DNA from 2 places in the Thalassospira marina genome. Region 1 is predicted to be linked to the other one. Evidence: predicted binding sites of a transcription regulator. Region 1 holds the regulator's gene; the other holds the start of a gene.
The links. Region 1 encodes PhoB, which activates phosphate uptake and scavenging genes when phosphate is short. Its sites were predicted from a motif close to TNTCATAAAACTGTCA; they were not measured.
Positions count from the first base shown of each region.

Region 2: ugpB (sn-glycerol-3-phosphate ABC transporter substrate-binding protein UgpB) is a predicted target of PhoB. The motif match lies at 2,730-2,745, and genes of this name have one in related genera.

Region 1 covers NZ_CP024199.1:3,709,338-3,718,939, forward strand. Annotated here, with positions in the region: gene folB (dihydroneopterin aldolase) at 1-378, opposite strand, end outside; gene CSC3H3_RS16935 (SDR family oxidoreductase) at 446-1,216, opposite strand; gene CSC3H3_RS16940 (calcium/sodium antiporter) at 1,306-2,268, opposite strand; gene CSC3H3_RS16945 (cation:proton antiporter domain-containing protein) at 2,772-4,544, shown strand; gene phoB (phosphate regulon transcriptional regulator PhoB) at 4,730-5,428, opposite strand; gene phoU (phosphate signaling complex protein PhoU) at 5,433-6,164, opposite strand; gene pstB (phosphate ABC transporter ATP-binding protein PstB) at 6,185-6,991, opposite strand; gene pstA (phosphate ABC transporter permease PstA) at 6,993-8,339, opposite strand; gene pstC (phosphate ABC transporter permease subunit PstC) at 8,332-9,602, opposite strand, start outside.
Region 2 covers NZ_CP024199.1:2,045,432-2,050,351, reverse strand. Annotated here, with positions in the region: gene ugpE (sn-glycerol-3-phosphate ABC transporter permease UgpE) at 1-351, opposite strand, end outside; gene CSC3H3_RS09350 (ABC transporter permease subunit) at 366-1,244, opposite strand; gene ugpB (sn-glycerol-3-phosphate ABC transporter substrate-binding protein UgpB) at 1,324-2,625, opposite strand; gene CSC3H3_RS09340 (ABC transporter permease) at 3,069-3,932, opposite strand; gene CSC3H3_RS09335 (ABC transporter permease) at 3,942-4,823, opposite strand; gene CSC3H3_RS09330 (ABC transporter ATP-binding protein) at 4,820-4,920, opposite strand, start outside.

The sequences.
Region 1 (9,602 bases):
ATCTTCAAAAACATCGAGCTTTTCTACCCGGACGCACACCTTGCGAACCCGGCGATCGGTCAGACACATGGCCGCGATGTTTTCGCTTAAGGTTTCCACAAGGTTCACATGGCCGTCTGCACAAATTGCGCGCACGCCTTTGACCAGTTCCTCGTAACAAAGCACACTATCAAGGTCGTCATTCTTGGGGCCTTCGCCTTCGACCACCGAAAGATCCAGATTGATGCGCACCCGTTGCGGGGCTTCTTTTTCAAAATCGTAAACACCGATCGAGGTGTTGATCACCATGTCGCGCACAAAGACGCGCCGCAAGCTGCCTGCCTGATCGGCATAAGGCAGGGTGGTAATATTATCGTCCTGTTTCAGACCTGCGGTCATTATGGGTATCCTTCGTGCTGCGCGGGAGGGGACAACTGGCATCAACCACCAGCTATCGGTGGTCGGATCATTCGACAGGCAATTCGTTCCTGTCGCAGGGGGCCCAATTCATATGTTGTCCACCATCAAGGGCTAACATTTGCCCCGTGACGGCAGGTGCTGCAAGGAAAAACCGTATCGTGTCGCAAATCTGCTGCGGGGACGTCCCAATCCCCAACGGTGTTTTACGGCACTGGGCGTCGAAATCTTCCTGGCTTTGGCGCACACTGGGCAATACCGGGCCCGGGCCAATGGCATTAACGCGAATGCGCGGTGCCAGGCCCAACGACAGGGTTTGCGTCAATGTCCAAAGCCCCGCCTTGGACAGGGTATAGGTGGTGAAATGCGGCGTCAGGTTCCAGACCCGCTGATCAATGATATTCACAATCAGCCCGGAACGGTCATCGGGAAGCTGGCGGGCGAAATCCTGTGACAGGACAAAAGGTGCCCGCAAATTGACTTCCATATGAAAATCCCAGCTTTCGCGGGTTGCAGTTTTCACATCGTCATATTCAAAGGTCGAGGCATTGTTCACCAGAAGCCCGACAGGCCCCAGGGCCAGTGTTGCCTGGTCCATGATACCGGCTGTTTCGGTTTCGCTGGCAAGGTCGGCGCAAACCACATGGCATTTGCGGCCCAGATCGCGAATTTCGCCTGCCAGTTCATCGGCCGCCTCGCGCGAGCGATTGCAATGCAGGACAATGTCATAGCCCTGCCCCGCCAGATCAAGCGCGACAACACGGCCGATCCGTTTGGCGGCCCCGGTTATCAGGGCGGTTTTGGGCATATTTTCCGTCATGCTGTGACCATCCGTTTCCTGCCAAATCCCGTAAAGCTTGCCAATCCGGCCCAAAGACCAGGGCGCACGGTGATTTTCGTTTTTAACATTTATCCTGCAAACAGCGTACCGACATAGGCCGCATAGGCCGCCATGAATACGGCACCGGTAATACGGCCAATGCGCTGTGCACTATAGGCCACCACCAGCAGTGCCACCGTCACACCCAGCATGATCCACATATCGGACTGTGCGATTTGGGCGGGCACGGCAATGGGCGAAATGATCGAAACACCGCCAATAATAACCAGCAGGTTCAAAAGATTTGACCCCACCACATTGCCCAGCGCCACGTCGGAATGCCCGCGGAATGCCGCAACCATCGATGCCGCCAGTTCCGGAAGCGATGTACCAAAGGCGACCAGCGTCAAACCGATAACGGCTTCGGAAACCCCGAATTCACGGGCAACCGTGACACCACCATCCACCAGCAGGTCCGCCCCGAAGGTCAGCCCGACAATGCCAATAACGGTGGCGATGATCGGTTTGAACCAGCCACTGGGGACTTCGCCAACTTCATCGGCTTCGTCTTCATGCAGCGAGCTGGCATCGCCCGGGCTTTTTTTGTCATGCTTGTAGGTGAAATACCAGATCGCGATCAGCACCGCCAACATCACCGCACCGGCCCAGCGTTCGATCACACCACACATGCAAAGGCCAATAAACAGCACAGTGCCAAGCAGCATCGCCCCGCCGTCGCGGATTGTGGTGGTGCGGCTGGCGGCAATTGGTTTTAACACGGCGACAGCGCCCAGGATCAGCAGGATATTGGCAATATTGGAGCCAACCACGTTACCCATTGCAATGTCGCCCGACCCGGCCAGGGCTGCATTCAGCGACACGACAAATTCAGGTGCCGATGTGCCCGCGGCAACAATTGTCAGCCCGACAATGACCTTGGAAATCCCCATGAGCAGGGCAAGGCCCACCGCGCCCCGCACCATGAATTCGCCCCCGGCCGTCAAAAGAACAAGTCCGCCAACGATTTGCAAATAGGGTATAAGCTGTTCCAAAACCGGTCCGCCATTTATCATTAAAAAAATTGCGCCCTGTTTACCGGGCGCTGCCGCGCAAGATGGCATTGCCACCCCGCAAACGCAAGCAATCTCCCCCCAGATAACGGCACAAAGACCGGCTTGAACAGGGGCATATTTTGGCGTTGTTACCTAAAACACAGCCTGCTGTCGCGCGATGTGCCAATAGATATGTGTATCGCCCCAAAGCACAATGGCAATTGGGCGGGTCATGTGTTTCTCCTGCCAGAAACGGGTGCGGAATTTCTTGTTACCCCCGGCATCCAAAAATCCGAAAGGTTCACTGCCAGCCCACAACGGCACCGCCACCAGCCATCGATTTTGATCAATTCGCCCTGCCCGATTTTCGCTGCCCTCACCGTCGCCATCGGCAAATCCATATCCCAGATTTACATCGTTTTTTCATTGCATTGCGCTATGGTAAGAATAACCGGGAACGTTTGGTGACTGGCCTGAAATTCAACGCCCCTGGATAATTATTCATGCCCCATAGCAATGTGCTGTTCGAGCTGTTCCTGATTTTAAGTGCTGCGGTGATTGCAGTGCCTATTGCCCAGCGCCTGCGTGCCAATTCCATCATTGGTTTTTTGATTGGCGGGCTGGTGATCGGGCCGTTCGGGCTGGGGCTTATTCCCAGCAACAGGGACATTTCCACCGTTGCCGAACTGGGCGTTGTTTTCCTGCTTTTCATGATCGGGCTGGAACTGTCGCGTGAACGGTTGCGCGTGATTGGCGGTAAATTTGCCGCCCTTGGTGTTTTGCAAATTATTGTCACGCTGGGCATCGGTTTTGTCGCGCTGATGACGATTGATCTGCCACTGCCAAGTGCGCTGGTGATTGCCGGCGCGCTGGCTTTGTCATCGACCGCGATTATCCTCAAACAGCTTTCCGATGAACGCCAGCTTCACACCCGGTTTGGCCGCGCAGCCCTTGCGGTTTTGCTGTTGCAGGACGTGGCGGTTGGCCCGTTCCTGATTATGGTGCAGGCCGCAGGCAACACCACCAGCACCACCAGCCCCTGGGTCAGCATCCTGGCCGGAGTTGGGGCGGTTGCGGTGTTATTGCTGGCCGGGCGATATTTATTGCGCCCGATGTTTCGCGCCATTGCCGCCCTGCATAACCCCGAACTGTTTGCCATTGGCACCCTGTTTGCCGTGCTGGCGGCCAGTACGCTTACGGAAATGGCCGGGCTTTCCATGGCGCTGGGTGCGTTTATTGCCGGTGTGATGTTGGCCGAAACCGAATTTCGCCACCAGATCGAAGCAGACATTGCCCCGTTTCGTGGGGTGTTTCTGTCGCTGTTTTTTATGTCGGTGGGCATGTCGGTCGATATCGGGGTGGTGTACCACCACGCGATTACGGTGGTTATGGGCGTGGTTGCCCTTCTATTGATAAAGGCGGCGATCCTGTTTGTGCTGTCGCTGGCAACCCGGTTTGACCGGGCGGTTTCGATCCGCATTGCGATGGGGCTGGCCGGTGGCGGCGAATTTGCCTTTGTGATGTTTACACTGGCCGCCCAAAACGGTGCCATTACCCCCGAACTTGCCGCCATTCTGGTGCCGATTGTTGCCATTTCCATGGCCGTAACACCCAGCCTGATCAGCCTGGGCAAAAAGCTGGAAGATATCCTGCATCCGCGTGAAACCGACCAGCTTGGCGATATTGAAGCCCATACCGAAGGTGTGGAACACCATGTGCTGATTATCGGCTGCGGGCGTGTTGGCCGGGTGCTGGCACGGTTGTTAAGAACCCGCAACATTCCCTTTATCGTTCTGGAATCCGACGCCCAACAGGTGGCTCGCGGCCGGGCCGAAGGATTGCCGGTTTATTTCGCCGATGGTTCCAGGCCGGAAAGTTTCCGGGCAGCCCACACAGAACAGGCCCATGTTGCCGCCGTTGCCATGGGTTCGCCGCATGAAACCGAAAAAACCGTGGCATTGCTGCGCCAGCATTACCCACATCTGAAGATTTTCGCCCGCGCACAGGATATTTCCCATATTGGTGCCCTGTCGCGCAGCGGTGCCAATGCTGCCATCCCCGAAGTGCTGGAAACGGGTTTGCGCCTGTCGGACCATGTGCTGTCAGCCTGTGATGTACCGCAGGATGAAATTGATGCTGAAATTGCCAAATTCCGCCGGGCGGACATGCTGCTGATGAATGAACTGGCCCCGCGGTCGTCAGGACATTCATCCGCCTCCGCAACGAAAACGGCCCCTGTGGGCACCAAAGGCACCGGGGCCGGTAACAAAGCGTAGATGCTGGGCCGAGAACCAAGGCCCATGAACAGCAGCCAGTGTCATTTGCCTGACAACATACATCGCGGCGCTGAATATCAACTTGCCAGCAGAAATAAAACAAGGCCCTGCCAATGTGACAGGGCCTTGTATTTTCAGTGTAAATTGCGAAATTCTGTCACAATTACGATAAATAAAAAGGCCGATCAGGCAGCCGCGTCATCATCCAGGGCATAACCGGCCGCGCGAACGGTGCGGATAACGTCCTTGGTGCCTTTGACATCGTTCAGGGCTTTGCGCAGACGACGGATATGCACATCCACCGTGCGGGTTTCGACATAGATATTCGGCCCCCAAACAGCGTTAAGTAACTGTTCGCGCGAGAAAACCCGGCCCGGATGCTCCAGGAAATAACGCAGAAGACGAAATTCCGTCGGCCCGAGATGGATGGGTTTACCGCTGCGATTGACGCGATGCGCAGCCAGATCCATTTCGATATCGGAATAGATCAACTGCCCCTGTGGTTGCGCCGGGCCGGAGCGGCGCAAAAGCGCACGGATACGGGCCAGCAATTCGCCAATGGCAAAGGGTTTGGTCACGTAATCGTCGGCCCCGGTATCGAGGCCGCGAATACGGTCGCCTTCTTCACCACGCGCGGTCACCATGATCACCGGCAAATCGCGGCTTTCAGGTTTACGGCGGATCTGACGGCATACTTCGATCCCGGACATGACCGGCAGCATCCAGTCCAGAAGGACCAGATCAACATGGGTTTCAGCCATGATTTTCAGGGCTTCGTCCCCGTCACCGGCTTCGACAACATTCATGCCTTCCCGTTCGAGGTTGTAGCGCAGCATCGTGACGATGGCGGCTTCATCCTCGACAATAAGAACCGTAGGATCCATCCTGTTATTCCCCTGCCTCGTTGGGTTCAATCACAGCGAAATTGGCAGCATCATTTTTGGGACGGCCATCAACCGGCAGATCTTCACCCTTGATGCGGTAATAGATCGTTTCGGCAATGTTGGTGGCATGGTCACCGATGCGTTCAATGTTTTTGGCAATGAACAAAAGATGGGTCGATGCGGTAATATTGCGCGGGTCTTCCATCATGTAGGTCAGCAATTCGCGGAACAGCGAATTGTACATATCGTCGACTTCCTGGTCGCGGGCCCAAACGCGCTGTGCTTTTTCAGCATCGTTTTCGATATAGGCGTCCAGAACGTCCTTGATGATTTCCTGTGCCAGACGGGCCATGTTCGGAATGACCTGAACCGGGCGGATCGGCGGGATCTGGTTTAGAACCTGGGCACGTTTGGCGATGTTTTTAGCAAGGTCGCCAATACGTTCAAGATCGTTTGACAGCTTGAGCGCGGTCACAACCTGGCGCAGGTCATCGGCCATCGGCTGGCGCAGTGCCAGAACGCGAACGGCGAAATCCTGAACTTCCTGTTCAAGTTTGTCGATGCGCAGGTCGGAAACAATGACCTGTTCAGCCAGTTCGGAATCACGCTTGGAAATCGCGCGGATCGCCGAAATCAGCTGGCTTTCGGCCAGGCCGCCCATCTGGGAAATGATATTGTTCAACCGGGTCAGTTCATCATCGAATGAACTGACAATATGGCTTTCTTCTTTTCTCATCGAATTACCTCCTGCCCGGCTTAGCCGAAGCGACCAGTGATGTAACCCTTGGTCCGTTCGTCTCGCGGGTTGGTAAAGATTTGGTCCGTTTCGCCGACTTCCACCAGTTTACCCAGGTGGAAAAAAGCCGTGCGCTGCGACACACGCGCGGCCTGCTGCATGGAGTGAGTGACGATGACAATTGTGTAGTTCGAACGCAGCTCGTCGATCAGTTCTTCGACCTTGGCGGTCGCGATCGGGTCAAGCGCGGAACAGGGTTCATCCATCAAAATGACTTCAGGGCTGACAGCAACCGCACGCGCAATGCAAAGGCGCTGCTGCTGACCGCCGGAAAGACCGGTTGCCGGTGAGGAAAGACGGTCTTTAACTTCTTTAAGCAGGCCGGCTTTTTCCAGCGAGGTCATGACGATTTCGTCAAGTTCGTCGCGGGAATTGACCAGACCATGAATACGCGGGCCATAGGCCACGTTATCAAAAATCGATTTCGGGAAGGGGTTCGGTTTCTGGAACACCATGCCGATACGGGCGCGAAGCTGCACAACGTCGATCGATTTATCGTAAATATCGCGGTCATCAAGGGTGACCTTGCCATTGATGGTCACGCCATCGATGGTGTCGTTCATGCGGTTCAGGCAACGCAGGAACGTGGATTTACCACAGCCCGACGGGCCGATCAGGGCGGTGACTTCGCGTTCGACAACATCAAGATCGACATTATAAAGCGCCTGGGCATCACCGTAGAACAGGTTCAGTTCGCGGGCCGCCATTTTGGACTTGCCGCGCGTGTGCGGTGCGTTTGTCATTGCGTCAGCAGTTACAACAGCCATTTTACCACTTCCGTTCAAATTTCTTGCGCAGGAACACGGCCAACCCGTTCATCAGGATCAGGAAAGCCAGCAATACCATGATCGCCGCAGAGGTTTTTTCAACAAAGGCGCGTTCGGGGCTGTCTGCCCACAGATAGATCTGCACCGGAAGAACCGTTGCCGCATCCATCGCACTGCCCGGAATATCAACAATAAAGGCCACCATGCCGATCATCAGCAGCGGTGCCGTTTCACCCAGTGCCTGGGCCATACCAATGATGGTCCCGGTCAGGATGCCCGGCATTGCCAGCGGCAGCACATGATGGCTGACCGTTTGCACCGGCGATGCCCCAAGGCCCAAAGCAGCCTGACGAATGGACGGCGGTACAGCCTTGATCGCCGCGCGTGCGGCAATGATGATGGTCGGCAATGTCATCAGGGCCAGGGTCAGACCACCGACAACCGGGGCCGAACGCGGCAGATGCATTACATTGAGGTAAAGCTCCAGCCCCAGCAGACCAAACACGATGGACGGAACAGCCGCCAGATTGTTGATATTGACTTCAATAACCTGGGTCAGGCGGTTTTTCGGGGCGAATTCCTCAAGGTAGATGGCCGCAGCCACACCAATCGGGAAGGACAGAACCAGCGTAACGATCAGCGTATAGAACGACCCCACGGCCGCCCCCCAGATACCGGCAAGTTCCGGTTCGCGGGAGTCACCATTGGTGAAGAAGCGGGTATGGAAACGTTTTTCAATCGCGCCACTATCGGTCAGCGACTGGAACCAGCCGATCTGGTCGTCATCAAGACGGCGGCTGGCTTCGCTGGTTTCGGCACTGATATAGCCCTTGTTGAGCATGTCGAAATCATCACCGGCAATCAGCCAGACCTTGCGGGTCTGCCCGATCAGCGACGGATTATCGAGCACGCGTTCACGCAGGTCATAGGATGCACCGCTTGAAACGATGTCATAAAGCTTGCGCTTTTCCGACCGCGAGGTGACTTCAGGGAAGCGTGCACGCAGGGCATCCTTGATCAGGCCATCAAAATTGGCGCGGCCGATTACTGCCGGGTCGCGGGTCGCGTCCGGGTCAATCGTAGCCGGGTCAAAGGTGATTTCGATTTGGACAAAGGTCTGCACAAAGGCGCTATAGCCCTTGGAGACAATCGAATAACCCAGCATGACCAGGGCAGCGAGTGCCAGCATGATCGCGGCAAGACCATAGGCCTTGAAGCGGCGTTCGGCGGCATAACGCTTTTTGATATTGCGGGCGATGTGGGCGCTGTCCCAGTCAACCGGCTTGCGCAGGTTGGCAGCATCGGAACCAGCGGCGCGATCTTCCATCAAGGATGCCATATCAGTCATATTTCTCGCGATACTTCTGCACAACCTTCAGGGCGAACACGTTCAGGCCCAGGGTCACTAGGAAAAGAACCAGACCAAGAGCGAAGGCCGACAGGGTTTTTGCACTGTCAAATTCCTGGTCACCCACAAGCAGGGTCACAATCTGGACGGTCACGGTGGTTACGGCCTGCAGGGGGTTTGCCGTCAGATTGGCGGCAAGACCGGCAGCCATCACCACGATCATGGTTTCACCAATTGCACGCGACACCGCCAGCAGGATGGCGCCAACGATACCGGGCAGTGCAGCCGGGAAAATAACCAGGCGAATGGTTTCGGATTTGGTTGCCCCAAGACCGTAGGAGCCATCGCGCAATGCCTGGGGCACCTGCGACATCACGTCATCCGACAGCGAGGATACGAACGGGATGATCATAATCCCCATGACCAGACCGGCCGCCAGCGCACTTTCCGAACTGACACTGAGGCCCAGAACCGCACCGCTATCGCGCAGGAAGGGAGCGACCGTCAATGCGGCGAAGAAACCGTAAACGACCGTCGGCACACCAGCGAGGACTTCGAGTGCCGGTTTGGCCCAGGCCCGGAAGCGGGGTGATGCATATTCACCCATATAAATCGCCGAAAACAGGCCGACAGGCACGGCCACCAGCATAGCGATAAAGGTGATCAGCAGGGTCCCGGCGAAAAGCGGGATCATGCCGAAGGCGCCGTCCGATGCCACCTGGTCGGCACGGATCGCGGTTTGCGGGCTCCATTCCAGACCAAAGAGAAATTCAATCGGGCTGATCTTGCTAAAGAAATGCAGGGCTTCAAACAGCAGCGAGAAAACAATGCCAACCGTTGAAAGAATGGCAATCGCCGAACAACCGATCATTAAATAGCGAACGGTGCGTTCGACATTGTTGCGTGCGCGCATATCCGCAAGGATGCGGCGATAGGAAAAACCAAGACCCAGCAGCGCAACAGCCAGCAGCACAACAATCAGTGCCGTATTGGAAATGGAATGGAGCACAGCCAGACGCTGACCGGCTTCAATGACTTCCGGGGCCACATCAAGATGATGGCCATTATCGGCAGCGATCAGCGAGATGGCATTAAGTGCCAGCGACAATTTGCCCGGATCGGAGGTAATTTCCACGGGCAGGTCACTGATCACAAGTGCCTCGGTCACAGGGCCCTGCAACGCATACCAGACAATCAGCAATGCCAGTGCCGGCAGGCCACACCAAAGGGCAGTGTAAGTGCCATAATGGATCGGCAGTGAAT
Region 2 (4,920 bases), 1.7 Mb from region 1:
CACCACCCAGAACAGCGGCACAGCAAGACGAAAACGGAAATAGACAATGGCATAGGCCGCCATCATGGAAATGATGACCTTGCCAATGGCAAAACCCAGCCCCAGCACCATGCTGTTAAACAGCATCTGAAGCGCGGTTACCCGACCCTTGGTGGCGCTTTCATCAAACAGGATATTGCCGTAATTTTCAAAGAAATGGCCGCCAGGCAGAAATTGCAGACCATGCTGGAACAGAAATTCACGGGTATGAGTCGAGGATGCAAAAGCAATCCAGACCGGCAGGATCATGAAAAGCGAGCCGAGAATAAGAATGATATGGTTGGTCAGGGACCGCCATTTTGACTGATACATAACGATGCCCTTTCCTAGTAATGGACTTTGCGTTCAATGAAGCGGAACTGGAACACGGTCAAAATGCTGACCATGATCATCAGCAGCACCGACTGCGCCGAACTGCCGCCCATATCAGCCCCCAGGAAGCCATCGACATAGACCTTATAAACCAGCGTTGCCGTGGCACCGCCCGGCGCACCTTTGGTGGACACATCGATGATGCCAAAGGTTTCAAAGAACGCGTAAGTCAGGTTGATGACCATGAGGAAAAAAGTCGTCGGGGCCAAAAGCGGGAATGTAATGGTCCAGAACCGGCGTTCGGCACTTTTGCAGTCCAGCGTTGCCGCCTCGGTAACCGATTTGGGAATGCCCTGCAGGCCGGAAAGAAAGAAAATGAAATTCACACTGACCTGTTTCCAGACCGCGATCAGCACCACAACAAAGGTGGCATCATTGCCATTCTGGATATGGTTGAAATCAAGGCCGATGCGGTTAAGCAGAATGTAAAGGTCGCCCATCAGCGGATTGAACATCATGATGCCCAAAAGGCCCGCCACAGGTGGTGCCACGGCATAACCCCACATCAGCAGGGTTTTATAAACTTTGGCACCGCGAATGATTTCATCGGCACGCACCGCCAAAAACAGCGATATGGCAATTGAAAGAACCGCCACCAGAACCGAAAACACCACCGTAAACCCGGCAGATTTCAGCCAGCTGGGGCTTGAAAGCACATCTTCGAAATTGCGAAACCAGACGAATTGCGAAGACATGCCAAACGCATCTTCAAGCAAAAACGACTGATGGACCGCCTGCGCGGCCGGCCATAGAAAAAAGATGGCAATAATAATGATTTGAGGTGCCACAAAAAGATAAGGCACCGGGCTATGCCCGAACTGAACGCGTTTCATGACGGATATCGGCCTGAAGGAAACTGGAAAACCAAAAAGGCAGGGCGACGATAAGCGCCGCCCTGCCCCGCAAGAATGATTAGTTGCTGTAGGTGTCGTGGAAACGCTTCAGCAGCTTGTTGCCTTCGGTTTCGATTACGTCGAAAGCCTGATCAACGGTTTCTTCGCCGTTCATCATTTTGTCGACTTCGCTGTAGATCACTTCACGGATCTGGACATAGAAACCAAGACGATAGCCTTTGGTCCATTTGCCACCTTCTTCGGAAAGCTGCTGGATGCCAACTTCTGCATCCGGGCTTTCTTTGTAGTAGCCGTCTTTTTTGGCCAGATCATAGGCCGCGGTGGTGATCGGAACGTAACCGGTTTCCTTGTGCCAGTAATACTGGGTTTCCGGTTTGGTCAGGAATTCGAAGAATGCGGCAACGCCTTTGTTTTCTTCGTCAGAATGACCGGAGAATGCAAACAGCGAAGCGCCACCGATAAAGGTGCTTTTCGGTGCATCGCCAACGCCTTTCCAGTAAGGAAGGGTCGAGGTGCCGAAATCAAAGGTCGCACTTTTGCGCAGGCCACCAAACGAACCTGACGAACCCAGCCACATAGCTGCTTTCTGCTGCAGGAAGGCATCCTGGTTAGCACCCCAGGCGCGGCCATAATAACCGAAATAGCCTGCGTCCTTCCATTCCTTCATCTTCTTCCAATGATTTTTCAGGTCTTCATTGTTGTAAAGAAGTTCGACATCGGTGCTGTCATAACCGTTATTGGCGGTTGCCATCTGCAGGTTGTGACGCGACATGAAGTTTTCAAAGAAGATCCAGGGGCTGTGCGATTCAGCCAGACCTTCGTAACCGGCTTCTTTCAGCTTCGGTGCCATTTCTTCAAATTCCTGCCAGGTTTTCGGCGGGTTCTGAATACCGGCTTTTGCCAGGGCATCCTTGTTGAAATACAGAAGCGGGGTCGAGCTGTTGAACGGCATGCCGATCATTTTGCCAGCGGAGTCAGCATAGAAATAACGAACACCCGGGATGTAGTCGTTGATGTCGAATTTCGAGCCGTATTTTTCGAGCAGGTCCTGAACCGGATAAACAGCGCCTTTGGCGTTGATGATGGTTGCTGCACCGGCGTCAAAGATCTGGATGATGTTCGGCTGGTTTTTCGCGCGGAACGCTGCGATGCCGGCAGTCATCGTGTCTTCATAGCCACCCTTGTTGATCGGAACGACCTTGTATTCGGACTGGCTGTTGTTGAAATCATCAGCAATATGATTAACGACATCACCAAGGGCGCCGTCCATGGCATGCCACCAGGTGATTTCAGTTGCTGCACTGGCCGTATTTGCCATTGCAAACAGCGCTGCTGCCGCCATCAGCGTTTTGCGAAACATGATTCTGTGAACTCCCAAATGAAATAAATCGCCTGCTTTGGCCTGCCCTCTGCCAGACCAAGCAACACGCATGTTTTTTCCAATGCAGTGGCCATTCACTCAAGTGACAGTTTTCGGAAACTTATGTTTGAAACAGATTTCACGTTCATTTTAATACATAAAATGAACATTAATTTTCATTTGATCGGAAAGTGAATTTTCGCGAGCGTATTTTTGGTTCAGTCAACATCAAAAACATCACTATTTAAAGATGTCACACTATTGAAACACTGGGGAAATATGGGTCGAAACCGTACTCAAAACCGCAAAATCACTTTATAGTTGAATGACAGGAATGCATTTCATACATTTTCATATCAACATCGAATCACCAAAAGAAAAGGCAGCCAACTGGCCGCCTTTCCTTGCGATGTTCATTTTGAAATGGTTTTAGACTTGTGTGATCAGTCTTTTATCTGCTTGTCGCGCTGGGCAAACACGGACAGAAGTGCCAGCCCCCCTGAAACCACCATCAACAGCAGCGACAGCGCATTTAGCACTGGTGTTGACCCCTGTTTGAGCCGGTCAAACATCGCAATGGTCAGCGGCGCATCCGAACCCACCAGCATCAATGTCGTATTGAAGTTTTCAAACGACATCAGAAACGACACGATGGCCGCCCCGATCAGGGCGGGTTTTAAAAACGGGATCGTGATGGTGCGAATGGCATCAGCCCGTGTTGCCCCCAAATTAAGGGCGGCTTCTTCCAGGGTCAGGTCAAATTTGCGCAACCGTGCCGAAATGATCAGCGTGGTGATGGTGGTGACGAAGGCAAACTGGCCCAAAATCACCAAAAACAAACCGGGACGCAGAAAATCCCAGTCCCAGCCCAATGCCTCTTCGATGCCGTTGGCAATGGCATTTGAAAACACCAGGATCGAGATACCCAGAATAACACCGGGGATCACCAGCGGCGAAATTGCGACCATATAAAGCAGGTTTTTGCCGGGGAACTTGCCGCGTTCAAACAAAAACGCGTTGCAGGTGCCAACCGTTACCGACAGCAACGTTACCCAAAAGGCAACAAAGGCCGATGTGCCCACACTGCGCAAAAGCGTACCATCGTGGAAAATGCCGATATAGGGATCTTTGTCGCCAAAGAACCAGGCAAGCGTGCCCCCTTCCCATGGCATGGAGGGAAACAGGCTGTCGTTAAAGGCAAACACACCAACAACGACCAGTGGGGCGGCAAGATAGATGAAAAACAGCGTCACATAGGCCCCATAAAGGCCCTTGGCGAAACGCGGCTGGGGAATGGATGGTATCATGATGCCCCCTTAACCCACGGTATCTGACAATGTCTGACGGCTAAGCTTCAAGCCCAGCCAGACAATCAACGAGGACAACACCAGCAACAGGAACCCGAAAGCCGAACCTGATTCCCAGTTAAAGCGGGTAATGAACTGGGTATAGATCTGTTCGGTGAACCACAGGCTGCTTTTGCCGCCCAAAAGAGTTGGCGTCAGATAGTTTCCTAGGGTCAGCATGAAAACAACGATACAGCCCGATGCAATGCCCGGCATCGCATGGGGAATGACAATATCGCGTGTGACGGTAAAGGCATTGCCGCCAAGGTCGTATCCGGCCTCGATAAGGCTGTCATCAAGGCTGTCCAGTACGGAAACCAGTGGCACCACCATGAACAGCATGGACGTATAAACCAGCCCGACCATAATGGTGACATCGTTATAAAGCAGTTCGACCGGCCCATCGACCAGCCCCGACCATTGCAGGAAATGGCTGATGACGCCGCTTTCCCGCAGCAGGATCATCCAACCAAAGGTGCGCACCAGCTCGCTGACCCAAAACGGAATAAGACACAGCAAGAACAGCACATTCTTTGCCCTGCCCCGCATCACCTTGGCGATGTAATAGGACACAGGAAAGCCGATCACCAATGTCAGCGCCGTTGCCAAAATCGACATTGTGGCGGTTCGAACATAGGTGTTCCAGTAAAGGGGTTCGGTAAAAAATTCGATGTAATTGGCAAAGCTGAATTCATATTTGCCATAGGAAATGCGTTCGCGCAGCGAGACCATCAACAGGTCAAGATGCGGCAGCAACACAAGAAGGATCAGCCATAGCAGCAAGGGTGTTGCCATCAGCAATACACCAAGCTTCAGGCCATTTCCGGTAAGGGAGCCTGACGGGTTGCTCATGCGGCGGCCTCGCCCGATTTGGCCGGTTGCGCATTGCCTGCAGCCGGGAAACATTTGGTCTGGCTGGCTTTCCAGCCAAGTTCAAGAATGTCACCGG